Linked DNA regions of Bremerella alba. The protein of the gene in region 2 interacts with the protein of the main gene of each other region in a pairwise test. Links are inferred from orthologs where the notes say so. Each region holds a gene or a part of one and is shown on either strand. Other genes may lie near its edges. The genes, in order: HOV93_RS14745 and def.

Evidence for each region.
Region 1: the proteins of def (region 2) and HOV93_RS14745 interact in binary tests that used the Escherichia coli proteins (3 or more experiments, as listed by UniProt). The link is inferred for Bremerella alba from one-to-one orthologs.

The regions. Positions count from the first base shown.
Region 1 is NZ_JABRWO010000008.1:114,582-130,670, forward strand. Bases 8,568-11,454 are described here. They hold HOV93_RS14745 (aspartate-semialdehyde dehydrogenase), read right to left. Parts: upstream 10,575-11,454; coding sequence 9,561-10,574; downstream 8,568-9,560. Other genes in these bases: HOV93_RS14735 (glycosyltransferase family 4 protein), read right to left, coding at 8,568-8,742; truA (tRNA pseudouridine(38-40) synthase TruA), read right to left, coding at 8,750-9,544; HOV93_RS14750 (HTTM domain-containing protein), read right to left, coding at 10,849-11,454. Also shown: HOV93_RS14695 (hypothetical protein), read right to left, coding at 1-622; HOV93_RS14700 (hypothetical protein), read left to right, coding at 924-1,784; dtd (D-aminoacyl-tRNA deacylase), read left to right, coding at 1,784-2,233; HOV93_RS14710 (metal-dependent hydrolase), read right to left, coding at 2,264-3,004; HOV93_RS14715 (CvpA family protein), read left to right, coding at 3,230-4,153; HOV93_RS14720 (phospholipase D family protein), read left to right, coding at 4,621-5,325; HOV93_RS14725 (acetyl-CoA carboxylase carboxyltransferase subunit alpha), read right to left, coding at 5,423-6,415; HOV93_RS14730 (serine/threonine protein kinase), read right to left, coding at 6,466-7,401; more of HOV93_RS14735, read right to left, coding at 7,549-8,567; more of HOV93_RS14750, read right to left, coding at 11,455-11,814; HOV93_RS14755 (hypothetical protein), read right to left, coding at 11,811-12,476; HOV93_RS14760 (TIGR03000 domain-containing protein), read right to left, coding at 12,628-13,737; HOV93_RS14765 (protein-L-isoaspartate(D-aspartate) O-methyltransferase), read right to left, coding at 13,980-15,203; HOV93_RS14770 (HpcH/HpaI aldolase family protein), read left to right, coding at 15,405-16,089.
Region 2 is NZ_JABRWO010000024.1:86-16,092, forward strand. Bases 6,610-9,414 are described here. They hold def (peptide deformylase), read right to left. Parts: upstream 8,399-9,414; coding sequence 7,820-8,398; downstream 6,610-7,819. Other genes in these bases: fmt (methionyl-tRNA formyltransferase), read right to left, coding at 6,688-7,674; HOV93_RS25195 (helix-turn-helix domain-containing protein), read right to left, coding at 8,539-8,997; HOV93_RS25200 (DUF6932 family protein), read right to left, coding at 8,994-9,414. In the rest of the region: HOV93_RS25145 (hypothetical protein), read left to right, coding at 1,242-2,195; HOV93_RS25150 (hypothetical protein), read left to right, coding at 2,464-2,610; HOV93_RS25155 (hypothetical protein), read right to left, coding at 2,622-2,987; HOV93_RS25160 (hypothetical protein), read right to left, coding at 3,082-3,456; HOV93_RS25165 (hypothetical protein), read right to left, coding at 3,485-3,829; HOV93_RS25170 (NADPH-dependent FMN reductase), read right to left, coding at 3,948-4,523; tRNA (N6-isopentenyl adenosine(37)-C2)-methylthiotransferase MiaB, read right to left, coding at 4,761-6,191; HOV93_RS25180 (hypothetical protein), read right to left, coding at 6,338-6,574; more of HOV93_RS25200, read right to left, coding at 9,415-9,542; HOV93_RS26085 (efflux RND transporter permease subunit), read right to left, coding at 9,630-12,965; HOV93_RS25210 (transaldolase family protein), read left to right, coding at 13,369-14,415; HOV93_RS25215 (serine hydrolase domain-containing protein), read right to left, coding at 14,514-15,827; HOV93_RS25220 (NAD-dependent epimerase/dehydratase family protein), read right to left, coding at 15,827-16,007. UniProt on the Escherichia coli protein: Removes the formyl group from the N-terminal Met of newly synthesized proteins. Requires at least a dipeptide for an efficient rate of reaction. N-terminal L-methionine is a prerequisite for activity but the enzyme has broad specificity at other positions.

The DNA.
Region 1 (16,089 bases), on a different replicon or contig from region 2:
AGCGAGTCGAGACAAGCGTTTCGACATTGGCCAGGGCCAGCTCTTGGTAGTTCGGATCGGGCAGGTAGATGACCTTGGTCACATAAGTGCCGCTACGAACTTGAGCGAAGTCGCCTTCGGTGAACTGCACAGGAATGGCGTTGTGAGCCAGGAAGGCTTCGGTTCGCGGTGTGGCGAATCCGATTTCCAAGGTCGGGTACAACTCGACGCCTGGTTGGCCTTCGATGTTGGTGACCTTCAGACGGAAGATTCCGCCTTGTGGGAAGTTCTTAGAGAACGGCACGATCCGTGGTTCGGAATCGTACATGCCGATCGCACCGATGTCCCAGCTAACCTGCATGCCGTCGGGCGAGACGAACAGCACTTGGCTGGTCCAGCTTGGAGCCGGCATTGGCGGGATTCCACCGGGACCGCCCATCGGCATCATTGCCGAGACAGGCTGAATCGGCGGAGGTGCCAAAACACCTGGGCCAGGGCCATCGACGCCTGGGCCAGGATGACGTAGTTGCTGAGCCGGAGGCAAGTTATAGCCACCGGCAGCTTGTTGCCCAACGTGCTGACAGCCGGTGCCGGCAACAGCAGTTAGAAGCATCAAGGTCCACATCCATAAAGTTTGTTTCATGATTTCCCCCTCACTAAACCCTTGCTGTCGCGCCATCGCGGCATTCTCCATGGCAAGAGCGGAGATCCTCTCAGGTATTCGTAAGTGACCAATGGTTGCGAGCGGTTAAGGGCTACGCCGCCAACGGTTCCAAAGAACCTCACCGACTGACGTGGACCCGGCCTCAAGGAAATCCTTACAATCTCAGCCGTCGAACCGGCATCAATGCCAGACACGACTCAAGCGCAAGACTAATCCTCGTTGCCATTAATGTTCGGCGTGGCAGGACAGGATTCTTTGGGAAAACCGGCAAATCCCAGCCATGAAAGATAATCGCTTCAAATTAACAGCCCTGATCGCGGTAGCACTGCTAGCCGTTGGCGTCGGCTTGGGGTACGCCTCGCAGCGCTTACGCGACAGCAGTGCTAGTGGCGTCGGGGCAGGGGATAACGCCACCTCCGGCAACCAACTGGGCCTCGATATCGACTTGCTGTTGAAGAACGTCGTCGATCGCTGGCAGCAGGTCGACGCTTTGACGGCCGATGTGAACTGGCAGGTGCATCTGTTCGGCCACACCCTGCAAGGAATAGGCGAGTACACGCAGTCGGGCCGCGGGCCAGCGCAGCGACACGGGGTCATCTTGAAGAGTACGAGTTCCGTAGCGCCAATGTTCTTTCAGCAAGCGGTGCTGGCAAGCGAGGCGGTTGTGTGGACGCAGTGGAAAACGAACGTCGAAGAGTCGGCTTCCATGGTCCGGCTCGACGACCTGGCACCTGCCCACCAAAAGATGCCGCGAGCCGGGATCGCTCATTTAATCTGGCGCATGCAAAAAAGCTATCAATTCACTTCGATCGAAAACGTGGTCCAGGGGCAACGGCAATTGCTTCTCGTGCGAGGATCGAAAAAGGGGGACGCAGCGGCGTTGTTTCCTTTTCTTCGTCAGCAACCCAATGGTGTCAGCTTGCTGTTGGATGCAGGGTCGGGGTTTCCGCATCGTATTCAATGGGAATCGATCGAGCCCACGCAGCGGAAACCATTGGTGACGGTCGAATTGGTGCGCGTGCGAGGGAATGTTTCGCCCAACAGCGAACTGCTATCACCCCGGACGATCGTGCCGGATGCAACCGATCAGACCGAGGCCTATCGAATGGCCGTGATGGCTGGGGCAGGGGGGCACTACTGATGCGCGGCGTCGTGCAACGCGTTCTGGAAGCTCACGTGAAAGTCGATGGCCAGGTCGTCGGGCAAATCGAGCAAGGCCTGGTGGTGCTGCTGGGAGTGGCGGAAGGGGATAAGGCCGCGGACCTGAAGTACCTGGTCGAGAAAACAATTCACCTGCGAATCTTTGAAGATGACGACGGCAAGATGAACCGTAGCGTGCTCGACGTCGGCGGCAGCATCTTGGCGATCAGCCAGTTCACGCTGCTAGGCGATTGCCGCAAGGGCCGCCGACCTAGTTTCATCAGCGCGGCAAAACCGGAAGAGGCCAACGCGATGTACCAAGCCTACGTGCAGCAAATCCGCGAGCAGGGACTGACTGTCGAGACGGGTATCTTTCAAGCCGACATGAAGGTCCACCTGGTGAACGATGGACCGGTGACGTTGATGCTCGATAGCCGCAAGATTCTTTAACGCTGGCTGAGATCACGCTGTGGAACAAGACTACCGCTGAATGAGCGGTGGTTGTTCGGTTGCGATCTGCTGTGTGGGTACGGCTTCTGTTTCTTGGTGATGTGGATGGAACCGGTAATGTTCCATCATGATCGGATCACCCACAGCGACAACGACTAATACGATAAGTTTGCTATAGGTGGATACATTCGACCATAGGCTTTTGCCATACCAGAACTTGATAGCCGTGCCGAACGAGCTTTTAAATCGTATCCGGGCCCCCTGCCATTGAACCGACCATATTTCGTCGAGAATCAGGTGGACCATGAAGCCGATGAAGACGGCCGCACTCTTGAAGATGCGAACGTCGAGGTTTTCGCCAGAGACCACGATGAATGCCAATAGACCACACGAAATGGCCGCCGGAATACTGTGCCACATGCCGCGATGCACGGTGTAGCGTTTGAAGATCTCGGCCACGCCGAAACGGATGGTGATATAGACCAACGCACCGGCCAACGCGATCGCTTCGGCGCTGAGCCCCATGTGTTGCCAACGATCGACCATCAGCATGGGCACGACGGCTGCTAAGACGTTGCTTGTTTCGCGAAGGGGTCGACCAGAGCCGGAGTCTAAGTCTGGCAAAATACCAGCCAGGCTGCATAGGCCTGCACCGAGCATGCACGAGATGATCCGATTCGGCTCAGGCGTATCGAGTAGAAAGTAGCCTGCGAAGCCAACGCCAACGCCGACTGCCGTGCTGGTCGAAATGTGCGTATTGAAATCGGCCATGGATCCCCTGCCTCAAAAAACTTTTAGTGCGCCCCCCTGCCAGTGCATCGGCGCGCGATAGGTCGTTAGTTCGGCACTTGTACCGGAAGGATACGTTTAGTTTCCAGAGCATCTTTTCAACGCCCGCTAGCAGCATGAGAAACTGACCTTCGGATTTCCACGTAACGTTCGTATACTCGTGCGACTTCTGGGGCGAAGTTTTTTTGGAGCTATGGATAGCGAACAATGGTTGCATACGATTTTCTCATGCTGGCAATCCTCGGAGGAGCAATCCTGTGGGGTCTGTACAAAGGCATGGTCTGGCAAATTGCTTCGTTTGCTTCGCTCGTGGCCAGCTACTTTATCTCGATGCAACTTCGCGAGCCGGTCGCCAACGCGCTGGGGCTTCAGCCACCATGGGGAAACCAGGCCGCGATGCTGGGTTTGTACATGACGACTTCGTTGGTCATCTGGGTCATCTTCTCAATGGTCAACAAGACGCTGAAGAGCTTTGAACTCAAGAGTTGGGATCGCCAGGTCGGTGCCGGACTGGGGCTCGCCAAAGGAGTGCTGCTGTGCATCATCGTGACGATGTTCGCCGTGGCATTGACCAAGGATGATAGCCGCCAGCAAATCGTTCAGTCGAAGTCTGGTTTCTACATCACCAAGGTGATCGACAATCTGCAAGGCGTGATGCCGGCCGAAGTGAACGAGGTCGTGGGGCCATTCATTGAACGCTACAACCAACGCATCGACGGACAGAATCCCGAGTGGTTCGCCGACACCGGAGCCGGTACCAGTGGTGGTGATGGCGTGGCGATCGACCCAGCCAATTTCAACCTCCAGAGCGAGTTCCAGAACTTCCAGAATAACGTGCAGGATCGGATTCAAAATAACATTCAGAATCAGGTCCAAGAGCAAACAGGGCAGTTCCAGAATTTCGTGAATCAGACGATCGATAATCCACAAAATGCTCAGTCGAATTGGCAGCAGTATTCCGGCCAGGCTCAGCCGCCGCAACAGCCAGGATATTATCCACCGCAGATGAACATTCCGGCGCCGCAGCAGCAGGGCGGCAGCTACTATCCGCAGTACTCGCAGCCGCCACAACAAGCACCGGCTCCGATGCAGAACGGCCAGCCATATTACCCAACGCAGCCACGGTACTAAGAGCCGAACTGGCAACGTCAGGGCAGAAGCGGTCCAAAACCGGGAAATACACAAAACCCGGTAAAAATAGGCCTCGAACCGCACATAACAAACATTATCGGACGTTGCAGTGGGGGTTCTATGGAGACTGGGTTATCCGTCTCCTTCGTCTGATCAGGCCCTACTCTCTCATGAACTTCGTTGCCATCGCTGCGAAGATCGTCTCTCAGGATCGCTTCTCGTCGCCGCGAAGATCGACGGCCGACTCCCAGGTCCAAACGCCATCGGAAAGCGTCTCTTGGCGCGTTCCATTTCGAAACGAAAAAGCCGCCGCGAGATTGCCTGACGACAGCTTGATTGGGTGATGAATTTCGTTGCCAAGTTGGCTTCGATAACAACTACAGAATCCACTTCGAGACTGGCCCGTTCAACTCTGGTAAACTCGTGGGCTCTGTTCCCACTAACGAAACATTTCCTTAGTTCATGCCATGGCTAAATTCTTAAACACTTCCGGTATCACGTACCACTTAGAACAGCTCATCAAGTCGACAAAAGAACGCTTGGTGATCATCAGTCCGTACCTTCGGCTCAGCGATAAGATCCGTGAGCTAATTGAAGATCTCGACAGATTAAAAATCGATATTCGACTCGTGTATGGGAAAAACGATCTCCATCCCAGGGAGTCTGCATGGTTGGAGTCGTTGACCTTTGTTCGCTGCAGCTTTTGTAAGAACCTTCATGCAAAATGCTACCTGAACGAATCGGAAGCTATCATCACTTCGATGAACATCTACGAGTTCTCTCAAGTCAACAACAATGAAATGGGAATCGTGTTCAATCGAGATGACGACCCAGAGCTTTTCAAAGACACTTACGATGAGGCCCAGCGACTGATCCGCATTAGTGATCAAGTCAAAATCAGTGTTGAGCTAATCGAAGCAGAAGTTGTCGAGGACGATCCGATAGCCGAGGCGAACTCTCTCGCGAAACAGATCTCGACAAGCCAACTCGCTAAGCAATTAAAGCGACCTTCCAAAGCTCTGTTTTCCGAATTGCAAGAGAAAGGTTGGATCGCACGAAATGATAACAATTGGGAGCTAACTGATCTCGGCAAACAAAAAGGTGGCGAGGTGAAGAACAGCAAACGTTTTGGCGACTACATCACTTGGCCTCAAAATGTATCGCTCGACTAAAAAATGAACATAGTCTTTCGAAACGAAAAAGCCGCCGCGAGATTGACTGGCGACGGCTTGATTTGGTGATGAATTTCGTTGCCAAGTTGGCTTCGATTTAGCTCGCCGGTTCGGCTTGAGCGGTTTCTGTTTCGCGTTCCAGGAACATGCCCATTTGGCGGAACTTGCCGTAGCGATCTTCGACCAGTTGGTCGGTTGGTTTGGCGATCAGTTCGTTGACCGTTTTGACGAGATACATCTTCAGGCGAGCTGCCATTTGATGATGGTCTCGGTGGGCTCCGCCGAGTGGCTCTTCGATCACGTCGTCGACGATTCCGAACTTGGGAAGATACTTCGAGGTGAACTTCAGGGCCTCGGCAGCTTTGGCTTTGAACTCGTGGCTCTTCCACAGGATGCCGGCACAACCTTCGGGGCTGATCACCGAGTAGTAAGCATGCTGAAGCATGGCCGTGCGATCGGCGACGCCGATGCCTAGTGCGCCGCCAGAGCCACCTTCGCCGATGACGACCGAGATGATTGGCGTCTTCAGACGCGACATGGCGAACATCGAATCGGCGATCGCCATGGCCTGGCCGCGTTCTTCGGCGCCGATGCCTGGGTAGGCGCCCGGCGTGTCGATGAACGCGATGACCGGCAGGTTGTACTTCTCGGCGAGCTCCATCTTTTCGATCGCCTTGCGGTAGCCTTCAGGATTGGCACAGCCGAAGTAGCACTCGCTGCGTTCCTTCAGGTCGCGTCCTTTGAAGTGCCCGAGGAACATCACCTTGTGCTTGTCGAGTTTGGCGAAGCCGGTTCGCAGTGCGCGGTCGTCACCAAACTTGCGGTCGCCGTGCAGCTCGACGAACTCGTCGAAGACCAGGTTCAGGTAGTCGGCCGACTGAGGCCGCTTTTGGTGACGGGCAACTTCCACGGTTTGCCATGGCGAGAGATCGGCGTAGATCTCGCGCATCGTATCGGTGAGTTGCTTGCGGACGCGGCGGATCTCGTCGTGGTGTTCCGGTGTGTCGCTTTTCTCGGCTTCAAGCTGTTTCAGTTTGTTCTCGAGGGTTTCAATCGGCTGTTCGAAGTCGAGATAGATCGAGGTGCTCATGAAAGCTTTCAGTGCTCCAGGCAATTAATGGGATAGAACGCTTGGCGAAACTAGGAATCGCCAGACGCCGAGGTGGAATCGTCACCGCTGGCCGCGGCCGCTTTTTCTCGTTCAACGAGTGCGGCTGGCTTACGGGGTGGAATATTGTAAATCTTGGTGCTCTTCAACAGTCGCACGACATCGGTCATCGTGTCGGGCCGCTTTTTGGGATCCTTCGCCATCAAGCGTTCGACCAGCGAAGAAAAATCTGACGTGACGTTCTCGCTGGCAGCTTGCAGCGACGGAATACCGGCACGCAAATGTTTATCGAGTAGGTGATCGGGACTGGTAGCCGTATAGGGCAACTTGCCACTGATCAATTCAAAGATCGTACAGCCAAAACTATAGATATCGGCGCGGTCATCTAATGCTGCACCACGTATCTGTTCTGGTGACATATAACTGCGGGTACCTTGGACGTTGCCTTTGACTTTCGATCCGCCAAAGAGCTTGCCGAGGCCGCTCTTCTTTTTCTGCGCGATCGAAAAGTCGATGAGCTTAACGTTGCCTTCGGTGTCGAGCAGATAATTGTCTGGCTTCACGTCGCAGTGAACCCAGCCTTGCTCGTGCATGTAGCCGAGGCCTCTGGCTCCCTCTTCGATGATCTTGGGTGTCCAGTAGGCGAGCTCTTCTACGCCTTCGCGAATGGCCATCTTCATGTTGCGCGAGATGGCGAATTCCAGGACGAGATAGGCGACACCGCGGAAGTTGTCGAACTCGTAGACATGAATGACCAAAGGATGATCGAACTTGCCGGCGACGGTGAACTCGTGCTTCAGCGAGTTGATCTCGTCCTTGTCGCGAATGTAGTTCTCGCGAAGTGTTTTGATGACGACCCGGCGATTGTCCAAGTCATGGATCGCTTCCCATACCTGGCACGTCTTACTGGCGCGCAGCATGCGTATCAAGCGGTACGGACCGATATAGTTTCTTCCTGCGGTAGACACCGATGAGATTATCCGTGAGGAGGATTTGCCCCTATTTGTCCCGAAAGTCTATCGGATCGACAGACGTCTTAATCTTACCCTAATCAAAGGAGTTTCAAAAGAGCGAACTACCGGCACATCTACCGTAACCACAATGGTTTTCCAGGGTTAGACTACTTCACATCCATTTCGGCGAAGCACTTCCTGATAGATTTCGCGCAGTCTGCGGGTCATTACCTGGTGCGGAAAGACCTGACTGCACCGCTGTCGCCCTTCTTCTCCCAGCTTTTCGCGGAGTTCAGGATCGTCGCACAGTTGGATTAGCGCGGACGTTAATTGGGCCGTATCCCCTGGCGGAAGCAAGAAACCGGTCTCCATGGTGGACACCACCTCGCGTGCCCCGTCGATATCGAAACTGACGGCCGGCTTGCCACTTAAAAGCGCTTGCGGAAGTGCGCGGGCCAGCCCTTCGCGCAGGCTGGTATGCACGAGAACATCCATCGCCGAGATATACTTCGGGATGTCACTCGGGGGTACCAGGCCGACGAGAATGAAGTGATCGGTCAGCCCTGCCTCGGCAATCATTCCCTCAAACTTCTCGCGCAGAATTCCATCTCCTACGAAAAGAAACTTGGCCTGCGGGCACTTAGCGACGACTTCTTTTGCCGCCTGAATTACATACTCGTGCCCTTTCAGATGAAACAGCCGAGCAATCTTGCCGATCACCACATCGCCGGGCTGAATGCCGAGTTGCTGGCGAGTTGGCTCGCGCAGTCCCCTGCTCTCTAGAAAGGGTTCGACTTCCATGCCGCTGTAGACGGTGACGAACTTTTCGCGCGGCGCGACTTTGGCTTCGACTAAGAGATCGGTCATCGCATCGGCCACGCTGACCAGTTGGTGACACTGGCTAGATGCGTAGCGCTCGCAGGCAATGAAGAACTTCCGCGCGAGCGTCGATTGATAGGGATGAAACGGAGCGCCGTGCACGGTGTGAATGATGGCCGGTACCTTTAACGCCGTGGCGGCCCTGCGCCCGAGCATGCCCCCCTTCGCGCTATGCGTGTGCACCACTTCAGGCTGAAACTTTTTGATGGCCGCTTTGACTTCCTGATAGCCTCGGCAGTCGGTGACCGGATGAATGTTCCGCACGAGGTTAGGCAATGTTTGCACCGGCACCCCTTGGGCGTGGGCTTGCTGCAGCAGGTTACCTTCGGGGCCTTCGCTCGGTCCGGTAATCAGCAGAACGTCGTCACCAAACTCTTGAACCAGATCCAAGCAGTTGTAAAGCGTGTTCTCTTGCGCGCCGCCAATGATCATTCGGGTAATCACATGAGCAACACGCATGGGATGATTGGCTTTCAAGAAAGATTCAGTGGTGCGGAGGGTAATGGACCTGAAGCAAGTATAGTCCATGCGCCGGAGCCGTCATGCCGGCTTGAGACCGATCGCACGAGGCGATGATTTCGGCCATGGAATCGGCGGTGCGCCTCCCCTGCCCTATGTCGACCAGCGTGCCGGCGATAATGCGGACCATGTTGTACAAGAATCCAGTGGCTTCGACTTCGATGAAGATCTTCGCGCGTTCGTCGGCGTCGTGCACCGTCACGGTGGCATCGAGCATCGTGCGTACGGTCGATTGACGCGGCGAGCCGGTGGATTGGAACGTGGCGAAGTCGTGCTCGCCGATCAATGCCTGGGCGGCGGCCTGCATCGAGGGGACATCAAGGATACGTTTGACAAACCAGGCATGCTTGAGCGAGAACGGATCGTTGATGCGGCCTGGCTGCAGGACGTAGCGGTACCGTTTCGAGATGGCATCGTTGATCGGTCGAAAGGTGATCGGCACATCGCACGCGTGCCGCACAACGATATCGTGCGGGAGCGTGGCATTGAGTGCTTTGCGGAAGACGTCTGCTGGCATCTTCGACTTCGTATGAAAGCTGGCGACCTGTCCCCAGGCGTGCACGCCGGAATCGGTTCGCCCGCTGCCGGAAACGTGGACGTCGTCTTGCGCGATGCAGTTGATGGCCGCTTCGAGCGCCGATTGAATCGTGGGACCGGTGGCCTGACGCTGCCAGCCTTGATAGTTGGTGCCGTCGTAGGCAACGGTCAACTTAATGCAGCGGCCGGGAGAACGGGCCGCTGCATGCTCGGTAGAATTCATGGCACGCGCGCCTAGCTTAGACGGCGGCCTGACTGCGAACGAGTAGTTCGGCAATCTGCACGGCGTTGGTCGCGGCACCCTTTCGCAGGTTATCGCTCACACACCAGAACGTCAGACCGTTTTCGCAGGAAAGGTCCTTACGGATACGACCGATGAAGACATCGTTCTTGTTGGTGCAGTCCTTCGGCATGGGGTACTCCCCTGCCCCGAGATTATCGATAACGGTGATGCCGTCGGTCTTCTCGAACAATTCTCGCGCTTCGGCGGGCGAGATCGGACGTTCGGTTTCGACCATGATCGTTTCGCTGTGGCAGTTGGTCACCGGCACGCGAACGCAGGTCGGACAGACCTTGATCGAATCATCGCCGAAGATCTTCTGCGTTTCGTGCACCATCTTCATTTCTTCAGAGGTGTAGCCTTCGTACTTCTCGCTACCAATTTGGGGGATCAAGTTGAAAGCGATCTGATGGGAGAAGGCTTTGTTCTCGTAGGCCTCGCCTTTGAGAACTGCCTTGGCGCCTTCGATCAGGTCTTCTTCGCCCACAACACCCGCGCCGCTGGTGGCCTGGTAGGTGGAGACAATAACGCGTTTGATCTTGCCAGCGTCGTGCAGCGGCTTCATCGCGACGACCATTTGCGTGGTCGAACAGTTCGGACTGCTGATGATGCCTTTGTGATTCTCGATGGCTTCCGGATTCACTTCCGGCACGACCAACGGCACGTCTTCTTTCATGCGCCAGTAGCCACTTTCGTCGATGACGATGCAGCCAGCTTTGACGGCCCATGGAGCGAACTCGGCGGCGGCTTCGTCAGGCGTACTGCCGATGGCGATGTCGATCCCTTCGAACGAATCAGGCGTCAGTTCTTCCACCGTGTGCGTGGCACCGTTGAATGTGAGCTCTGTGCCGGCGGAACGTTTCGAAGCGAGGAATTTGATGGTTTTGTAGGGGAACTTGCGCTCCTCTAGTAACTGACGAATCAGTCGTCCTACGGCTCCAGTGGCTCCAACAATGGCCAGATTCTCGTACACGGGCGTTTCCTGTGGGGTTAAACAAATTACCTGTATGGATCTTAGCGGATATCCAAAACCTGCATTATAGATTCTCGCCCCGGGACACATCAACGCGTAATGAGGTTCATTCGGGCGGTAAGGCACGCCAAACAGGAAGTAGAAGCGTCTCGAATTTCCGGGTAACCCTTGGCTTCATGGTGCGTTACCGAGATTCTGCCGGGGGCATGAAATTCTTTCAGAATTAATGCGGTTTTTGCGAGAAAAACGATCGTTTGCCCCCCTGCCCTTCCCTTTAGGCAGCTTCTGGGATGGGATCTTTCTCGAGTTTGCTGCGGATCGTGGCTTCAAGTTCTCTTATGATCCAGGGGCTAACGAAAGCTAGATTGCCGATCAGCATTACAAGGCCGAAGGTAATCATGCCCATGCAAATGGCAATTCCCAGGTGTAACGGGATCGCCATGAAGAGTACCAGCGGTCGCGTTAGTCGCGGCCAAATCAGGACGCAGTAGCTGAGTTCCCACGCCAACGAAACTTGGGTCATCAGCGCGATCAGTAGCGGATAACTGGCCAGCCAGGTCATGTCCATCGATTGGTATTCGCTGTTAGCGACCGCGCCCCACATGGCGGTGCCTTCCCACCACGAATCGCCGAGCAGTTTTCCCGTGCCGGCGAACAGGTAAATGACACACATGTGTAGCTGGATCAAGCGTATCGAAACATTCGCGACGGTGCTGGTCGTGGGCTGCTTTCGCTTGGGGTAACGCCACTTTTCGATCAAGCGGTCTAAGCTGTAGGCCTCCCCTGCCCCGCCCAGCATTAAGTACATTGCCAGCATGACGTTGATTTGATCGAGACCGAACAATGCGCCCGGTGCCCGATGCGCGTAGCTGACAGCAATGATGAACGCGAGAATGCTTGTGACGCGTGAATAAAAACCGAGGGTAAACATCAGCAGGATGACCAGTGCCGCGATGTGGACCATCCACAGCATGGCCGGGTTGCCGTCGAACAGCCACAGGTAGCTGAACGCGAACGTGCTTCCCTGGTGCATCCGATCGACGAGATCCGCCGAGAACCTCCCCTGCTCTCCTATGAAGCCGGTCAGGTCGATCGACCAAACCAGATGCGTATAGAACAGCATGCTGCCGGCGAAGATGCGGACCAGTCCGAGGGTCGCCGGATCGGTCGGCCGGAACCAGAACCCATTCCAGCCATCGCGTATGCCGGTATAAAGTTCTTGCAGGTAGGTCTTGATCACAGTCGATCCTCCGGCTGAACGTTGTACACCCCGAGGACCACTTCTTCGTAAAGCGTTGAATCGTTCAAGGGACGACCGTTGGCGACATCTTGCGGAAGCGGAATGGCGTGCTGCACCATCACGATCCGAATCTTGGTCGCTTCGGGGTGTTGGCGCGCGAGGTAACGCGAGATCGAATCGAGGTAGGCATCTCGCAGTCCGGCGACTGCCTGGAACTCGGCATGGACACTAGGCGGTGCTTCCGACGGCGGAGGCTCGATAGGCACATTGGCCGTGTTGAACATCGACTCGCTGATCATGAAATGGCGGTGGTACAACAGCCGCGGCCAGTGTTGGTCGAGGCTGGGAAAGGTGCCCTCGCCGATCTCTTCATCCGCTTCGTCGAGAAGCTCGTACCGTACCAGGTGACTTGGGCCTGGGTTGGGTGCAAAGAATCGATAGCCGTGACCGCGGAGAAACGTCGCATGTAAGTAAGGGGCTATGAACTGCTCGGTTCCTTGGGCCCAATAGCTTGACGGTGGAGGGGAAGCGCACGGGCCGACAAAGAGTGCCACCAGGTGAATCAGCAGTAACACACTGACAAAACCACGAAAGCCTGAGCTCCAGGCAATTCTTGGCGTGGCAGCCTTCGCTTCGGCGGGTGATTGGGGTCGATCGTTCATGGTATTTAACGTATCGACCAAAACGACCAGAAAGGCTGCCTGAAATCGTAGGGGTTCAGGTCAGCCGATTTACAAAGAAAAAACCCTCGCCTGAAGTTTATCCAAGGCGAGGGTTTTATTGTTTAGTCAAACTATTCTGGCAAGTTCGCTACTAGAGCGAAGCAACCGAATCAGCGTTGAAGTCGAAGTTGATCTGCATTTCTTCACCACCGGTCAGGTCGATGACCTTACGCTGGGTGATTGGCGTTCCGTTGCGAAGGACGGTCACGACGATGTCGTAATCCTTCCAGGTTTCGCCTGTCGCCAGAGCAACGGTGCTGAACACACGCTGGGCACCCAGGGTACGCATTTCGTTGCCAGCCAGGGTAACCGAGGCGTTCGCAGGAACGTTCAAGGTGACCTTGGTTTCAACCGGAGCACCCACAACTTGGGTTTCTGGCTTAGTTTCTGGATCGAGTTGGAACTCAAGTTCCTTCGCTTCACCAGCGGTCATCTGAAGCTTCTTCACTTCGCGAACGAGACGACCATCGACACGCATTTCAGCGCGGACTTCGTACTCGAACTTGTAGCCTGGTTCCAGGTCACGCGAAACGAAGCGACGGATGGTACCGGTGCTCGAAGTGACTTTGTCGTTGACGTAAATCGTGGCACCTGCGGGAACATTGACGTTGATGACAGCGTCGTTACCGTGGTAGGAAGCCGATTCAGCAGGAATTGCTGGTGGCACGTCCGCTGGGACATCGACTGCAGGAGCCGATTCAGATGGCGTGTAGTACTGGTAAGTCGCACTCGAACCACCGCTGCTGCCGCCGCTCGATGCGCCGCTGCTACCGTAGCTGGAGCTGCTGCTGCCACCGCTCGAACCGCCACTGGAACCCCAGCTTCGCTTCACGCGATGGTGACCGAACAAACCGCCACCACTGCTGCCGCCGCTGGAACCCCAGCTGCTGCTGCTCGATCCACCGCTGCTACCATAGCTGGAGCTGCTGCTTCCGCCGCTGCTGCCGTAAACCTTGTCGGCACGGTGGTTATCCCACCAGCGCTGGAAGATCCCGCCACGCCAGTTGCCACTGCTGGCACCGCTCGATCCGCTCGAGCCACCACTGCTGGCGCTCCAAGAGGAACTGCTCGAACCGCCGCTGCTGCCGCCGCTCGATCCCCAGGAACCCCAGCCGGCCTCTGCCTGGCTCGTGCCCATAACCATGGCGGCACATGCCAGAGCGCCGGCCCACGCAAATTTACGCCCAATGCTGCTTTTCATACCCGGATTCACTCCAACTACCGTTTGTCAAACATGTGATTTTGCATTCGTTGCTAGGCTAGCAACACGCTGCCTTTCTAGAACTTAGCAAGTGTAGGTTTCAATTCAAGCAGAATGGGCAAAATTTGCTGAATAGATAGAATTCGTTGGCGGGTGGTTCAAGGGCCATGAAGTCCCTGCAGCGTAAAGAGTTACGCAATATTTTGAAAGCTCGATGGGGGTCTGGGTGGACACCCCCTTTTTTAACGAGCGGCTTCGATCGAGAGGTTATCGACGTACATCGTGCCAACCGCGCCAAAGTTCGTAACCCGAAACAACGCTTCACGCGTTGCAGGCGGAACGTTGACAATCTTACTCACTTCGTGCCAGTCGAGCGAACCAATAAACGGGCCCAATGCCGCTTTTCCCAGTTCGCGGCGTTGTTCGTCGTAAAATGTGATCACCATCATCGGCGCCAAGGTTCGATCAGGGCCAAGTCCCATCCCATCGACCTTCGCCCAGCCATTGATCTTCAGCCGTTGCACCTGTCGGCCGTCGAGTGCCAGCCCTTGCAGCACAAGCGCAACACGCCCGGGATCGGCGTTGGAAAGCTTCAAGCATTGCGTTCCGCCTGGGGAACTCGAATCTTCCACGAGTTCCAGTTGGCGTTGATAGTACCAGCCGGGGACGGTGCCATTTTCTGAGAGCTTTTCTTCAAAGTCTCCGTTTGTTAAACGTGGATTGGCCGGGTCTGGCTTCACCTGGCGTCGCGCTTCTGCTTCTCCGGTCATTGGCACAAATAGCGTTGGACGCAGAGGTTCGGCTTCAAGCTTGCCATCCTTCTTAGTGAACAGAACGAGCGTTTGTTGGTATCGCTCGCCGACCGGAATGATCATGCGACCCCCTTCTTTGAGCTGATCGACCAGGGGCTTGGGCACGTTTTCGGGCGAACACGTGACAATGATCTTGTCGAACGGAGCATACTGCGGCCAACCCAGGAAACCATCGCCTACTTTGGTGTAAACGTTGTCGTAGTTGAGTCGCTTCAGAGTGCGGGCCGCTTTGCGTCCGAGCGGTTCTTTGATTTCGATGCTGAAGACCTGTTTCACCAGCGGACTCAGGACTGCCGCCTGGTACCCACTGCCGGTTCCGATTTCCAGCACCTTGTCGGTGGGGCGTGGATCGAGCGATTCGGTCATGTAGGCCACGATAAACGGTGACGAAATCGTTTGATCTTCGCCAATGGGCAGCGCCATATCGTAATAGGCTTGTTGACGTTGATTCGCCGCGACAAACTCGTGCCGGTGCGTATTGCGGATTGAAGCGATGACGCGCGGATCTTTGACGCCGTTGGCGACGACCGCCGTTTCTACCAACCGGTCGCGAGCCGCCTCGTAAGGATCGCGGGCCTGGGACGCAGGGACAAACGTGAGCGAGACGAGTGCAACAACAGCACAACAGATGGTCAAACGATTCAATCGAGTCATGAGCTTGGCAGGGTAAAAAGAGGGAAACTCTAGTAGGCCTACGACCTCTCATTATAGGTTGTTTATGCTCGAAACACGCCTTTTTACCGACTTTTTTACAGGTCCGTCTTGCTTTGAAGTGCTCGCTCTGACTTGCAGCCGGCAGGCTGGAAACTGAGAATGTGTCTTTTCTGTGCCCCCGTTCGATGGAAAGACCGTCCCATGCGTCATAACCCTGTCAAAGCGAAATTGAAATCAGGCCAGCCGACTTTCGGAACATGGCTGTCGCTGGGGGACCTGTACGCCTCGCGGGTTCTGGCTCGCATGAGTTGGGATTGGCTGGCGCTCGATATCGAACACTCCGCAATCGACTGGTCTCAGGCGGCGATGATTTTTGGTGCGGTGGCCGATGCCGGCAACGTGCCGCTGGCTCGGATCCCTGATCATGACCACACGACCATCAAGCGAACACTCGACGCAGGTGCCTGGGGGATCATTGCCCCGATGGTCGATACCGTCGAGCAGGCCCAGCGCGTGATCGCTGCGGCCAAGTATCCTCCGCAAGGCAGTCGCAGCGTCGGCGGAGGCACGCACGCGATGAACTTTGGCGCGACCGCCAGCGACTATTTCCGTCAGGCGAACGACGAGATTTTGGTGATCTTACAAACAGAGAGCCCAACTGGGGTCGAAAATGCCGAGGCCATTTATGCCCTGCCTGGCTGCGACGGCATCTTCATCGGCCCTAACGACCTGCGGGCCCAAATGCGCACCCCGGACGGCACCGACCCAACGCCGGAAGCCCACGAAGCAATGATCCAGCGCGTGATCGCCGCCGGTAAGAAGGTCGGTACACCGACCGGCATGCATACGATGGAGCCAGAAGAAGCGTTGCAGCGAGCCGCCCAAG
Region 2 (16,007 bases):
TTTCCCGCTCGCGGTAACGATGGTGAAGCTGGCGCTCGCGTTTTGGTCTAGGCTCCAGTGGTGGAAGCTTAGGAGGTTGGCACTTCTTGGGCTTCTCGATTGTGGGCGGATCTTCCTCGGGGAATTCGTACGCTTCGATCTCGGGATCGATGGGTACTACCAAGGGGTCTGCCCGGTAGCTGGGACCTGCTTCGTCCATTACTCGCGTGAAGTGTTCTTCCTCGGTTACTTGCGGGGGTTCTTCGGGCGGTTCCGGTGCTCGAAACTCGCCGGCTTCCTGGGCTTCTTGTCTTCGAATGATCGCGCTCAAGGTTGCCCCTTGCGGGCGGCCCAAGGGATCGTTGCCGTACTCGGCCCGATGCATGGGGTTCTCGAAGGGTGGCTCCTCGGGAGGCTCGTCGGCCAGTAGTGCCAGGACTTCGCCGCAGCAGGGGCAGAGGAGTCGGTTGCCATCGATCACGGCAACCTGCGAACCGTGCGCGGAGGCGCCCGGCTCGTGTTTTTCAGGTTTTTCGTGGTGATGGGACATAACGGTGCTCTTTAGTGGTGTTGGGTTTAGTTTAAGTAGGGCCCGCGTGTCGCGGGTCGCGAAGCGGGTACCAGGCGTCCGACCCGCGACACGCGGGGCCCTACGGTTTGCTGCTTATCTAGCAGCGAACTGGGTACGGATTTCGTATGCCTAAAAAGAAAATAGGCACGGTGCCGGGGAAGCGTCCCCTGGGCATGATTTAGATATATCAGCCTGGTGTAGCATATGTATAGTGCTCAAATGAAAATTTTTGGGGATTCGCGCGGAACCGGGTACCAGGCGTCCGGCCCGCGTTCGCGTGAGGACCTACGGACGTGCTTCTAGCGTTCTTACGGCGGCATTGTCAACGTGATGGTTGCACAACGATTTCCCCGCGAAAACCGCATGTTCGGCACCGTTTTACGCTGGGTAAATGGGCCTGGGGGCCGCTTTTGTTTTCGGGGCGTAGGTTCGACATATGTCTGACAAGTTATCCCCATCTCAGAGCGACAGATGTGGAGATTTTGTGAAGACCTAAGTCGTTGCCTGATCGCTTGTTGGTGCCGCCTGCTAGCAGAATTTTAATTTGGCGAGGTCTTATCTGGTGGAATGCCACCCAGGTGAGTGCGTAGAATTCGTGCCTCTTAGAAGTTGGCCCCGCTCCGCGAGAAGAATTGTGGGCGTGCCGGGCCCATTTGGATCACGTCTCGAAAGGATAGGAAGCCAAGTCCGCATGGAAGAACCAACTGTCGATCTCGCCGCAACCGATACCACCCAACCTTCGGTCGATGCCGAGGATACTGCTACTGAAACCGCTGTTGAAAGTGCCGCGTCCGAGTTTCCCCTCAGCGAAGAGTTGCTGTCCAAGTTAGAAGAAGCTTCGGCTCCTTACTTGGGTCAGTGGACCAAGTTGATCAGCACGACCAACTGGGACAAAGGAAAGATCATTTATCAGTGGCGAACGTCTCTGCAGGAAGCAGGGGCACCCACCGCCGAGTTTGCCGACGATGCCTGGGCTCGCCGCGTGGGCGGTGTCACCGGACAGCATGTCGGGCGATTGCGCCGCGTGTTTGAGCGTTTCGGTGATAACTATCCCACCTACGAAGGTCTTTTCTGGAGTCACTTCCAGGCCGCCATCGAGTGGAATGATGCCGAGATGTGGCTTGAGGGTGCTGCCGAGAATAAATGGTCGGTCGCCTCGATGCGAAACCAGCGTTGGGAAACGATGGGCAAGCTCGAATCAGATCGCCCGGACGACGACATTGTCGCTTCTGAGGTAGACGAGGATTACCAACCAGCCCAAGGCAACGATGGTGAAGTCCATGGTTCCATTGGCGAAATGGACGGCCCTCTGCACGAAGGTCCCGATTTCGGCGAGGAAGATCAAGACTCGCACGCACGAGAATCTGGCGGGCTGGCCGAAGGGGAAGTCGGTGATGCGACCGAAGCGCCTTCGTTGGTGAAACCATTTGCCGAAATTGGCTCGATGCCAGACGACGTACTGGACGCTTTCGAGGCTTTCAAGCTGGCCATCATTCGCCACCGCAGTGCCAACTGGGAAGAAATCAGCCAGGAAGACATGGTCAGTTGCCTGGAATCGCTGAAGGTTCTGGTCAATGCTCCGAGTGGCGAGCCTGCCAAGGCTAAGAAGCCGACTGCAGAAGGGGAGAAGCCTGCACCGTTTTAATTCTGTGTGCAGATAGTTGCTGACCAAGCGAGAGACTTACCGCTGAGCTACGCGGGGCTTTCCCATCGTCTAAGCATATTGAAGGCTATCGGCCTATGGGTTCGATAGCCATTTTTTATGCGCCGACCCGACTCTAACGATTCTGCCGATCGCACCGGCCATGCAGCTTAGATAGTTCGTAATTGGCCCCTACGGTTTCCTTGCGAAAGGGGCATCTGCGACGAAAGCTTCCAACAAAGTCTCGTCGTTTTTTGAGTGGAAGCATCCTATGTCTTATCTTGTCGTATTTGCCGGGCTGTTAGGTTTGACCCTGTATATGGACCTGACGATTATCATGTCGGCTGGCATCATTTTGGTTGGCATGACCATCTGGGCCGTACTGATGAACCGCAAGCTCCATATTCCGAAGTGGTAGGCCAGGCCAGGCTAGTCTTCTTCGTTCAGCCAGTCCATCAGCATGGCATAGTCACTCGCCGTTTTTACCTTCGAGCCGCGGTTGTGCGCGACCGTCTCCCAGAAATAGTTGATATGCTCTTGGGGCATTAGAGCGGCGATCCTGTATTCCGGCCCGAACAACTCTCCTACAAGCAAACCAACGCGGTAACGGGTCATATTGTCTAAGGTGGAATCCAGCGACATGCCCTCGATCAGAACACGCGTCTTCCCGGTACGTTGGCATGCAACGTGAGCCTGCTTGATTAAATCTTCCCAATCCTCAGGGACATGGTCCCCTGAGCAGACAAACTCAAGATAATCGGGGTGCTCGATCAGTTCGATGCGAAGCTGGGTCATGATCTCTCAAAAGATTTAAGCGGAACGTGCACTGCCAACTCTATTTATGCTTGCGGATTCTTTAAAAACAAGCCTGGAAATCGCTTCGCATGAATTAGTCGTCACTCAATAACCAGCTCAGCAAGCTCTCGCGGTCGTTGCTTGCTTTGACGATCGCTCCTCGATTGGTCGCGACATTCTCCCAAAACGAGTCGTTTTCAGCCCAAGGAGAGAACGCCGCGATGCGAACCGAGGCCCCGAACGCTTCACCGACTCGGATCGCCAAGCGATAGACGACCATCGCATCCGTTGGAATCGATTGATCGCTTTGACTTCGATCGACGAAAACTCTTCGTTTCCCCGTTTTCTCGGTAGCCTCAACCATCGCTTGCAGCAGGTCGTTGAAAAACGCTTCGTCGATTGCTGAACCGGGAACAATAAACTCGAGGTGCTCTGAGTGTTCCACGTAGGGATGTTCAAATTGGGACATGGCAAAATGCAATCCAGACGGTGAGCCCTTATTGTTCGCTAAGAAGCCAATCGAGCAGGCTCGCCCGATCGACGTCCGATTTCGCAATCGCCCCGCGATTGCTCGCGACGGTTTCCCAAAAATTGTCTTCATCCCAATCAGGACGCAAAGCGGCAATGCGAACACGGACGCCGAATGTCTCGCCGGTGCGGATTCCCATTCGGTAGCGGACCATCGAATCGACCCGATTGGTCAAGCCAGAAGCATCGATGAAGACTCGAGATTTGCCCGTCTTCTGGATGCTTTCGACGATTTCGTGCATCAGCTTAACCCACGCGTCTTCCGTAGGATCTCCCGATATTACGAATTCGAGATACTCGGGATGTTCAACCATGGCGATGCTCTGGTTCGACTACCAGGCTCTATATATGAGATGAGTCACGAAGAGAAGAGATACGCCAATCAAAGCGTGCGATCGATAACCGGAAAACGATTCCGCTTGGCAACCTTGCTTATTGCAACTTCTCTAAAAATCCACACAACGATTTCCCCAAACCTTCAATCGTTTCTTGCTGCTTGGAATCGTTCAGGGAGCCATTCTCAGCAAACGCATTACTGGCCCCTGAAATAGCCATTTGCTTGGGCAGCACGATCACACCAATATTTTGCAGGATGGCTCTCACATGAACCAAACCACGAAGTCCCCCTAAAGCCCCCGGCGAAGCACTCATCAGTGAGCAGACCTTACCGCTGTAGGCTGCCAGCGGGCCTTCGCCTTCCATCGGTCGCGATACCCAGTCGATCGTATTCTTCATAAGAGGAGTAATCGAACTGTTGTATTCGGGACACGAAAGCAACAACCCCTGATGCGCCAGGAATAACTCTTTCAAGGCCTTCCCGTTTTCCGGAATCCCTTGCTCTGCTTCCAAGTCCGCGTTGTACAACGGCATCGGAAAGTCGGCTAAATCCAGCAGGGTGACTTCGGCACCGGCATCTTGGGCCCCCTTCACGGCGATCTTAATCAGCCTCTTGTTGAAAGAATCGCGTCGGGTACTTCCAGCGAAAGCGAGAATCTTCGGTCGGCTCATGGTCGGTGGCTCCTGCGGATTGTGACTTCGAAGCTGAACCATCATGGTAGCAACCCAAGCAACCAGAACAAATGACCATGATCCATGGGAAGCGACGTTACCTAGAAAAAAGAGACAAGCCCCTGCGATCTGTCACAGCACGCGCTTGTGCGCTGCGAAACCCGCGGTTCGTCTCTTTCTCTGTTTCCATTTGGCATGCACGCGACGACGTTTCCGAGGGCACCCAAGGGTCAGACGCTAACCGAGCGCGAAAAGTTCCGGACCACATTCTTGTGTGACGACTTCGCCGAAGAGAGTATGCGCGTGGCAATCGTAGACCACCACCGGCATGATCTTGCCGATCTGACGCGGGTTGCCATCAAAGACAACGATCCGGTCGCAGTGCGTTCGCCCGATCAACTGCGTTGCATGCGGATTCTGCTCGGCCTGGGCATGCTTGATAGCCGTCTTGCTGGGGCCTTCGACGAGGACCTGAACCGTGTCGCCAATCAGTTTTTGGTTGTCTTCCAGGCTGATGCGGTTTTGGACCGCCAGCAGGTCGTTGTTTCGCTGCTGTTTGACGTGACGAGGAATGTCGTCGATGAACATTTCCGCGCCGCGGGTACCTTCGCGTTCGCTGTACTTAAAGATGAAGCTGTTTTTGAAGCGGCACTCTTCGACCAGTTCGACCGTCTTCTGGAAGTCCTCTTCCGTCTCGCCGCAGAAGCCGACAATAAAGTCGCTACTTACCGCGTAGCCGGGCACGATCTCGCGAATCCGCGCCATCATGTCGCGATAGTCGGCCACCGTGTATCCACGCTTCATCCGCTTGAGGATTTCGTCGGAACCACTTTGCAGCGGCACGTGCAGGTACGGCGAGACCTTGCTCAAATCGCGAACCGATTCGAGCAGTTCGCGGGTCATGTCTTTCGGGTAATTGGTGACGAACTTAATGCGTTCGAGCCCTTCGATCTCTTGCAGTTCGGTCAGCAGATCGGCCAGACGCCAGAGCTTGCCGCTGGCGTCGGTGGCCTTATAGCTGTTGACCGTTTGGCCTACCAACGTGATTTCAGCCGTGCCATGCTCGGCCAGGTGACGGCACTCGCGGAGGATGTCTTCCGGCGTACGGCCTTGCTCGGGACCTCGGACACTCGGCACGATGCAGTACGTGCAGAACTTGTCGCAGCCAATTTGAATTCGCACGTAGGCCTGAAACGGCGTTGGACGCATCTCAGGATCGCGCAGCGGGTCGAAGCTTTCGTGGCTGCGAGTGATTTGATCGCGGGTACCGTCTTTGCGGCCCAGGCTGACTTCAATCTGCTTCCCTTCGCCTGAGTTGATCTTGTCGATCATCGAAGGAATTTGATGCAGTTGCCCCGGCCCGACAATCAAATCGACGTAGGGTGCGCGGGTGAAGATCTTGTGCTGATGGTTCTGGGCCATGCAGCCCATCACTCCGATGACCTTCTCGGGGTTCTTCTCTTTCAAGTCGCGCAGCACGCCGAGGTGACTGTAAGTCTTGTTTTCTGACTGGGCACGAACACTGCACGTATTGAAGAGCAGGGTATCGGCTTCTTCCGGCTTGGTGGTCAGCACGTAGCCCTGCTTGCGCAGCGAGGCCACGACGAGCTCGCTATCGAGCATGTTCATCTGACAACCGACGGTTTCAATAAATAGACGTTTTTCCATGCGGACGGATCTTCGTATGGCTGGTTGGGCAGATGGCTTAGCGTGGCAGTTGCCACTGCGGGATGGTCTGGCAGTGGATCTCGTGGGTCCCCATCTTAGACTGCTGGACTAGTCAGCAGGGGTTCCCCCTCAATTACGTTCCAAGACTAAGCGGCTTCTTTGTGTTTCTGCTTGATAAATTCTTCAAACTGCTTTTGTTCGGCGAGTTCATGGGCCTTGCGTTCATCTTCGGCCTGCTGCTTGAGGGCTATCTCGCGCAGGCGACGGAATTCCTCCTGGAACTGCCGTTCCAAGCGAATACGACGCACCCTCATCAACCGCACCAATCCCATGATGGCGATGTAGGAAGCGACGGCAAATAGAACGATGTCCCAGCGACTCACAGCATATAATCCCGCGTCCGTGCAGAAAACCAACGGTGTATCTTAAACAACGACCCCAGTTGGGGGCGAGAGGGATTTCCGCGGCAAACTGGGTAAAACAGGCCAGAAACGGGTTATTCTGCGGTCGAAAGCTTCGATTCCGATAGCAAGCGATCACCTACCTTCGGATGGTGACCATGCACGAAGTCGGCTACCTGCATCGGTTTCTTGCCTGCGGGTTGAATGGTATCGATGATAATTTGACCATCCTTTGCCGCAAAATACAGGCGATCTTCCGCCACCACCGAGACCGACCCGGGCGAAACACCCGGCAGGGGTGGCTCTCGCAAGAGGCGGATCTCTTTGAGGATAATCCGCAGCGGCGGCTTTTCATGCTGCTGCAGGTGGGTGAAGCAGCCGGGCCAAGGCTGAAACGCCCGAAATTTGTTGTAAATCAACTCGGCGGAGTCGTTCCAATCGATGTCCGCATCCGATTTGGCCAGTCGTGGTGCCTTGGTAGCAGACGACTGGTCTTGAACCTGGCCAGGGGTGCCGTCGGGGCCATGGTTCTGCAACATCTCAATCGACTCGAGCACGGCCGGTACGCCCAAATCTGCAAGGCGTGGTTCTAGCTCGACGGTTGTTTCCGTCGGACCGATCGGGGTTCGCACGACCTTTAAACAAGGTCCCCCGTCGAGCTTCGGTGTCATGTGAATGACTGTGATGCCTGTTTCCTCGTCCCCACTGAGAATCGCCCAGTTGACCGGTGCCGCGCCGCGATACTTCGGCAAGATCGAGCCGTGCAGGTTAATGCCACCGTAGGTCGCCGTGGCCAGGATGTAGTCCTTCAAGATTTGTCCGTAGTCGCACACCACCAACAGATCTGGCCGAAGATCGGTAAGCAGATCTTTCGCTTCTTCGGTGTTCACGCTCGCGGGGTCATGAATGGCAATCCCATGCGCATTGGCTACATCACGCATGGGCGTGGGAATGGAAGACTTCCGTCGATGCACCGACCGCACCGGCTGCGAAAAGAGGCAAGCGACTTCATGCTCGCTGGCAACAAGGGCCTCGAACGTGGGAACAGCAAACGGCCCAGTCCCCATCATGACGATTTTCATAGAGAGTCCGATGGATAGTTTTCAGTGTTCAGTTTTCAGTGTTCAGCCAGAAGAGGCCTCGCGACTGACGCATGCGAAAGTCATGTGATGTTTAGAACCCTGTCTCCTTCAAGCTGAAAACTGAACACGTCACCCTGAAAACTAACTACGCATACTTTTGTTCGAGTTCATCCTGAAACTTCTTGATCGCTTCGTCGGTGGGCAGCTTGCCTTCGCCCCGCAGGCGTTCGAAGGTTAACTCGAATTGGTCGACCTGCGGCTGAATATCGTACAACGCGTCTTCGTCCATGCGATCGGTGAACATCACACCGTCGAGGTGGTCGGTCTCGTGCTGCACACAGCGGGCGAACATCCCGTCGACCTTCTGCTCAAATTTTTCGCCGTTGGGCATGTACGCGCTAAACATGATCTCTGCCGGACGCATCACGGGGCCATACACGCCGGGCAAGCTGAGGCAACCTTCTTCGGCTTCGTCCGATCCGGTACCCCGGTTGATGGCCGGATTGATGAAGACCAGTTCTTCGCCTTCTCCCTTTTCGCCGGCCAGGTTCATGACGAAAAACCGCAGCGGGATACCAACCTGATTGGCGGCCAGGCCAATTCCCCGGGCCTCGTACATCAGATCGAACATCCCGGCAATCATGCCGCGAAGCTCCGCGTCGACGCGTTTGACAGGCTTCGATTTATAACGCAGCGTAGGGTGGGGAAAGTGAATAATCTGCAACGTAGCGGTCCTAAGAGCCGGGCCCAAACAACAGGATCAGGCCTCGCATATCCATGCGGAAGCGAGGCCGCGAAACGATCCATTATAGGAAGAATTGAGAACCGGTCGACCGGCACTGACTTTCCGCAAGCTGCTTATGCTCAGGCAGTAACCGATTCACTTTGACCTTGGCTGCGTTCCAAGCGAACGACTTGGGTGCGAAGATCCACTCCTAAAGCATCGAGAATACGATTGGCCCTTTCCAAGGTCGCACCGTGGTATTCGTTGCGTTCGTCCCGAGATACTTGCGATTCGTGCACTCCTAGACGCTTTGCCAGATCTCGTTGCGAAATCCCCTGGGCAATCCGTAGAGCGATTAAGAGACGGCCCACGCCGTAGAAGTTTTCAACCTCTTCGAATTCCCCTCGCTTCAGCCGCTCGTAGCTGGTCACTTCCTCCTTGAATTGTTCGTGAAAGGATCGAATCGGTCCCATTGCCCGTTCCACCTCCTCTTGCGTCAGATCCATGCTCTCTAGTGCTTGGCGTTGGGCTTCGATGCGTTCGGCTTCCTGCTCAATACGCTGCACCGCCTCTTGATACTCGGCCTCGTTACGAATCATTTTGCACCTCCAATTTTCAGGATTCCCTTGGGGTGATTTCCGAATCGGGTTCGCCGAAATGCGGCCGGAAACTCAAGTGGATGGCCAAATTCATCTTCAATTCCCGAAGGCTGTCCAAAGTGGGCATAGAGCTCGACACGATATTGATGCCACATTGGAAGTTGGCGTTTGGGATACCCCCGATAGGGACGACGCGATGCCGGGTCCCAGGTCCATATCTTATGGGGATCCAACAAGTTCAATTCTCGTTCCAGCTTCCCGCTGATGAACTGGTGGGCATCGCACACGAAGTATCCATCAATATCGTTTGGGTGATCTTTCTCTTCCGCAAACGAACCATCGACGAATATTTGATCGATTCCAACACGCCAAAGCTGATGACAGAGAACCGAAAGATTCTGAACCAATTGAAGTCGCCAATGCTCGTCCCATGTGGGGGCGCGAATACTGGATTGTTTCACCAGAATCGATCGACGCAACTCGTCCAGGGACATCTCATAGTCGCCAGGAGGGAGTAGGCCTTGGTCGGTAAATTCTGGCAACATCGGCAGCCTCTGCTTACCTAAATATAGGCCAACTTGACGCGAGAGGCAAACTTGACACCTTTGTCAAGTGAATCAGCAGTGCAACCGTTATGCAGGCCGACTCCGACCGTGTACCGGGTAGACACGCGGTTCGTCTGATTCCTCAGCGACTGCGGTGGGGGTATCTCCATCGCTGGAGGTCTCCTCGGCAGGCTCTTCCGTGGCGTTCTCGTCGTCCTTTCGCTTGTTCCGCGCCTTACGATCGGGCCGGAAGACACGTCCCAGAGGGCCAGCGAGCAGGGCCGGCAGGAAGATCAGGTCACCGACCAGGGCGACCGCCAGCAGCGTGACCATCAGGTAACCAAAACGCTGCGTCGGCGTGAAAGTGCTAAATGCGAACACGGCAAGCCCCAGACCGCCAATGATGGTTGTCTGGAACATGGCCATCGCACAGCGGCTGTAGGCCTCTTTAATGGCCCGGGCACGCGTATACCCTTCGTCCAATCCCCAGCGGAACCAGGTCAGGAAGTGGACCGTATCGTCGACGGCCACACCCATCGCCACGCTGGCGGTCATCATCGTGCCGATATCGACTTCGATGCCGGTCCACGACATAAAGCCGAACACGATACAGATCGGAAAGACATTCGGCAGCATCGAGATGAGCCCTGCTCGGAAGCTTTTAAGCACCATCATCATCACCAAAGCAATCAGGGCAAACGCCCAGATCGTGCTTTCGATCAGGTTGCTCAACAGCGTACGTGCGGCCTTGTAGACGACCGGCACCACGCCCGTGTAGACAAGCGACACCGGCCGACGATCGCCACTGTACATCCGGGGAGTCTCTTCCCCACTGTATTCATGGGCAGTGACGTCGAAGGTCCCTTGAATGTTGGCGTTCTCGGCAATCGCCGCCATGTCGTACATCGGGTTGGGCTCGATCAGCACGATGTAATCCGAGTGTGTCTTGTCGGCCAAGATGTAATCTAAGCGATCCTGAGTGTGCGTGCCGGGGTCATGATCGACGAGCTTGATCCGGGCGTTGACGAGCAAATCGCGAAGCGTTTCCGAGAACACTTTCGTCGCATCGAGGTGGCCATAGCGACCAAGCTCGGCGGACTTGTCTTCGCTAACCGCTTCGTTCGCCGACGCGTAGTTCACGCCCAGCAAAGCAACCTTGGCGTTGACGTAGCCGCGGCCGTCTCGGTCTTTGTCGATCTGTGCCAAAATCTGATCACGGGCCTGATAGGCGTCCAAGATCGGCTCGGTGACCTGCTTTAAATCGTTAACAAAATCACCGTAGTCGATGTTCTCTAAAGCACCCAGTCGCAGGCTCACACGCCACAACTCAGCGCCGTTCTTCTTGTCGACGCGCAAGTAATCGGACTTCACGAACTCTTTGAAGGAAGCTTCCAGTTGTTTGCTATAGGCATAACGCTCCGATAACGAAGCCGTGCTGCTGCCGGCATCAGGCAGTTCCGGAGCAAACGTCAGGGCCGACATCGGTGGGCCCACTACCTTGGCCCCCTCAGGTCCCAGGTACTCTTCGACGACGCTCGCCACGCGCTGGGCCATCTCCATGCGTTCCAGAAATTTGTACTGGAACTTCGGATCGACCTTGTTCTCGGTAGCCAATGCCAGCGGATTGAGCGCCTTTTCTGGTGCTTCCGGGTCTGCTTGATCGTAGTACAGCATCTCGGGTTCAACACGGATGACCAGTTCCATGGGAACCAGCTTGCCGAGGTTATCTTCTAACCAGGCATAGTCCTGAATGATGCGGGACTCATTGTCAAACATCTTCAGAAGTTGAACGGATGTCTTCAGGTATTGCAGCCCGAACGCGAAGAAGAGGAACATGGCCAGGCAGCCCAGGGCAACCTTAATATTGTTGGCGATCACGAAATCGCCGATTCGATCGCCGATGCCACGAATCCATATCCCGGTCGGAGAAGATTCGATCGGCTTGGAATCGCCCTTCTTCTTCACGGCATTGGGGGGCCACATCTGCAGCGCCGCCGGCAAGTAGGTGAACAAGAGAATCAGCGTTGCCAGAACGCCCATCGCCGAGAATATCCCGAACTTATGGATCGGCGTAATGCTGCTGGTCGCCAGCGAACCGAGCCCCACGGCCGTGGTCACTGCGGCGATTGTGCAGGGATACCAACCGTGAGAGATCGTCAACTCGGGCGCATTGCGGAGCGTGCCCGTTTCGTTCACCACATCGCGGTAGTAGTTCACAATATGGATTGCGCCCGATAAACCCAGCACGTACACGACGGCTGGCATCGACATAATCACGGCGTCGGTGGTCGGGTCGAGCCACCAAATGAAACGGCCAGCGGTCCAGTAAATCAGCGATAGGCTCGTCACGGCGCTAATACCGCCGACGAAGAACACCATGATCGTTAGCTTGATGCTCCGCAAACACAGATACGAAAGCCCCAGTCCGATGATCACGCTGAAGCTGACCAGGCGGGCTAACGTGCGTTCGCCTTCTTCATCGATCGAAACGTTATCGACCGGTGGGCCGCCCAGGCGAAGCTCGTCTGGGTCAACGCCGGCTTGTTCGGCAAGCTGCAACAGTTGCCCTTCTTGTCGGCCGAGCACGCCATGCCCCATTGTGCGACGCAAGTCGACCTTACCAGCATCGGTTAGCGTGACAATTAAGCAGGTCTGCTTGCCATCGGGACCAAAGAGCGTGCCGGTCAATCGCTTCAGGGCCTTCTCGCGGGCCGCTTTCAACTCTTGGTCGCTAGGGTCATCGTCCCGCACCAGGGTGCCGCCGGGGGCAGACAACTGGGCCAGAACATCGGGGCCCGTCGTGACCGATTTGAAGAGTCGTGCTTGAAGCAGCTTCGGTTTCTTGTAGTACTCTTCATGGACTTTCTTGACGTAGTCCCCTTCAGCCGTGTTTCCCCCGGTGAAGATTCGCTCGCCGGCACGACCCACGGCACCAATCACCGTGCTTTGGCCATTCCACTTGTAGATTTCGCCATTTTCCAGAAGGTAGTACCAGGTCGCATCGTTGCCGAGGAACCATTTCTCGTTTTGCCCGGCCCAACTTTGATGCTGGTCGCCAGGGTAATAGAGTCCTAACTCGTCGCCAATGAAGTCTGGCAGGCGATGATCGTTAGGAACGCTGTCCTTCTCTTCCTCGGTCAGCGGCGGCGGTACCAACAGCCGCGAGAGATAATCGAGTCGTTGGTCATCGGCCGAGCAGCCATCCCAACTGATCAGTACAAACTGCTCGCCCAGGAAGTGATCGCGAAACCAATCGAGTTCCGAGGTTTCCGCAAAGTCGCTGGGAAGCCAGTCTTTGACGTCGTTCCTCATCTGCTCCAAAGACAAGCGAGCCCCGCGCAGCGCAAAGGGCACGAGGAAGAAAATCGCCATCAATATGAACAGGGCGTAACGCTCGAAGAATGTAGGTCGACGCATCTGCATCAAAATCCGCTCTTTGAGAATCCTTGAGCAACTTGGATCGAGGTAAATCGGACGCTCAGACCAAGATCCAACGCCACCGGCTCTGCCAATGGTCGCGGCTATGAGAACTCGGCTCTGATTACCGCTACCTCACAGAATTTCCGCTACTTGCTGCTTTCTACGCAAAACGATCAAAACTTCGCTAATTTTTGCGTTTGTAAGCGATTAAAGCTACAGTTTTCTTCAAGTTGAGTCTATGGCAGGCGCATCTATCCCAGGCTGCGCACATTCGCCAATTGTAAACCATGACGCTTTCCAGGACCTTCGCACCGCAGAAAAAGAAGATCCGCACCACTCGCGGTAAGGTAGAATACGGCAACTTCGTCCAATTAAGAACCTGTTTCCAAAGAAGGAGCCCTCGGTAATGACGACGCCACTTGAGACACTCATTCAGGCCGGCACGAAAGTTTGGCTCGATTCCATCGATCCCCAGTTAGTCGATTCCAATTTCAAGTTGGGTGTTTCCGGGGCGACTTCCAACCCCGTCATCGTCTCGGACCTCCTAAAGTCGGGACAGTTCGACACTTGGATCGAAGAGCTGACCGCACAAGGTAAAGAAGCCCACGAGATTGCCTGGACGATCACCGATCGACTCGTTCAAAAGGCGCAAGACGTCTTTCTGCCAGTATGGGAACGAACCGAAGGAAACGACGGCTACGTCAGTTTCGAGCTGGATCCGCTGCTGGAAGACCCTGACGGCAACATGCCGCACGATGAACGCGTTAAGCAGTACATCGAGCTGGGCAAGAAGTGGGGCGTGGGCCACAAGAACCGCATGATCAAGGTCCCTGCGACGCCTGCGGGCATCGATGCGTTGGAAGAACTTTGTGCCGCTGGTATCACGCTGAACGTGACACTTTGCTTCACCATGCGGCAATATCATGCAGCTCGCGAAGCTGTCTGGCGCGGTGCTCAGCGACGCGAATCGACCGACGCTTTCAAAAGTGTCTACTCTATCTTTGTCTCCCGCGTCGATGTTTATTCCGAGAAACATTTGCCTGACCTCAGCGACGCCGCTCAGGGGCAGCTCGGTATTGTTAACGCAAAAAACATCTGGAAAGACAACGCAGAGTTCTGGGCCGATAAGAACCTGAAACTGCAGCAAGAGCTGATCTTCGCGTCGACTGGCACGAAGCTCCCTTCGGACCCAGCGTGGAAGTATGTCGCGGCCTTCGCCGGAGACGGTATCGAAACCAACCCGCCCAAGACGAACCAACAGGTTCAAGAGAGCGGCCAGTCCTTCGATCGCGAGATCGATCAGATGCCGCCGACAGAAGTGCTCGAAGAATTCGAAAGCAAGGTCGACTACCAGCACCTGGAGAAGACCTTGATGGAAGAAGGGATCGCCAAATTCGCCGATCCGCAAAAGGCCTTGCTCGAATTGATCGAGTCGAAGAAAGCAGCCGTTTAGGGTTGCTCTCTAGAATTGCCTTCTGCCCAATCGAGCAAAACCCAAAGGGTGTCACGGCTGGCCAGTCCAGCCGTGTGAACCCGGGACCAGGTTATGCTCTAGAGATATCGGGTAAATAGGTCTCCTGCCGGCCAGCGACCGACACCGCTGGCTGGTGCGTGCAGGAGGGGATCGATTGTCACGGACATCGTTTGCCCTTCCGGGTTGAAGTCTTGATTGAACAGCACCGTGAAGCAAACCCCGTCCGCGCGAGCAACCAATAGCGACGACACACCGGCCAGTTGCCCCGTGTGCCAACAGGTCCACGGTAGCAGCTTTCCCTGGACAGGACGCACCAACCAACCGCATCCGTAATAGGCCCCGTTCCAATCTGGTGTCGCTCCGCTGATGTGCGGCTTGGCGAACATCTGCTCTTGCGATTGCTTGTTTAACAGCGGTTTTCCTTGGGGGAAGAACAGCCCCGAAGCAAACCGCGTGACTTCCACCGCCGAGGCCAGCCAACCGCCGGCCGACGATACGTTCTCGATCCGTTCAATGCCGTAAGGGAAGGGTACCGGGTCCTCGCTTTCAAGCCCCAAGACGTTCGGCCCGGTGCGGCCTTTCGCGTCGCGATACTGCACCTCGGCTGGGGCCGCATCTTCTTTCAACGTGCGTGCCAGCTGCATGCTGCGGATGCCTAGCGGGTGCAAGATCTCTTGCTGTACATATGCCTGATACGTTTGGCCACTGAGCTGTTCGATCAAGCGTCCCAGCATCAGATAGCCGATGTTGGCATACGCGTACTGGTGCCCAGGGTCGAAGTCGAGCTTCCTGGTCAAAGCGAATTGCAGCAGATTGTCTTGGGAAAGCGGAAAGGTCACGTCTAGCGCGTCGCGGATCTGGTGGCTCAATGCCAGCGGATCGCCGGAGGCCTGTTTGTCGAAGCCTCCGGTATGCTGCAAACAATGCCGCACGGTGATGTCGGCCAGACGAGGATCGGCCCAACTTTGCGGATCATCCTCTAGAAAGTCCAGCGCAAGCAGCGGCACGATCGGTTGATCGAGTTGAACTTTCTCGGCCTCAACCAATTTCATCACGGCCGCCGCCGTGATGGGCTTGGACAAACTAGCGATGCGAAACAGCGAAGTCGGCTGAACATGCTGCTTGCGGGCCAGGTCCGCGTAACCGAAGCCCTTGGCATAGACCAATCGCCCCTGGTAGGCCACGGCCAGCGAAGCGCCCAGCGGCTGATTCTCGTCGAAGAAACGCTCCATCAGCGTATCGAACGCAGCCAACCCCGGCAGGCTATCACCATTGGCAGTGACGCTGTCTGCCGCATGGCCTTTGTCGGCAGACCAAGCCCCCAAACCGCTGGCCGATACTGCGGCCCCAAGCCGGGCTAGAAATTGGCGGCGATCGGTGCGTTCAGGCATCACTCGGAACCATCCAATGCCGGAAGATAACCATTGGCTCGAAACCAGACCAACGCGTCACGGAGAGTCTTATCGAGCGGGCGAATCTGATAGTCGAGTTCTTCCATCGCCTTGTCGCTACGATAGTAGTGATACTGACGAACAACCCTGATTGCCGCCGAATTGACCTCGGGCTCTTTT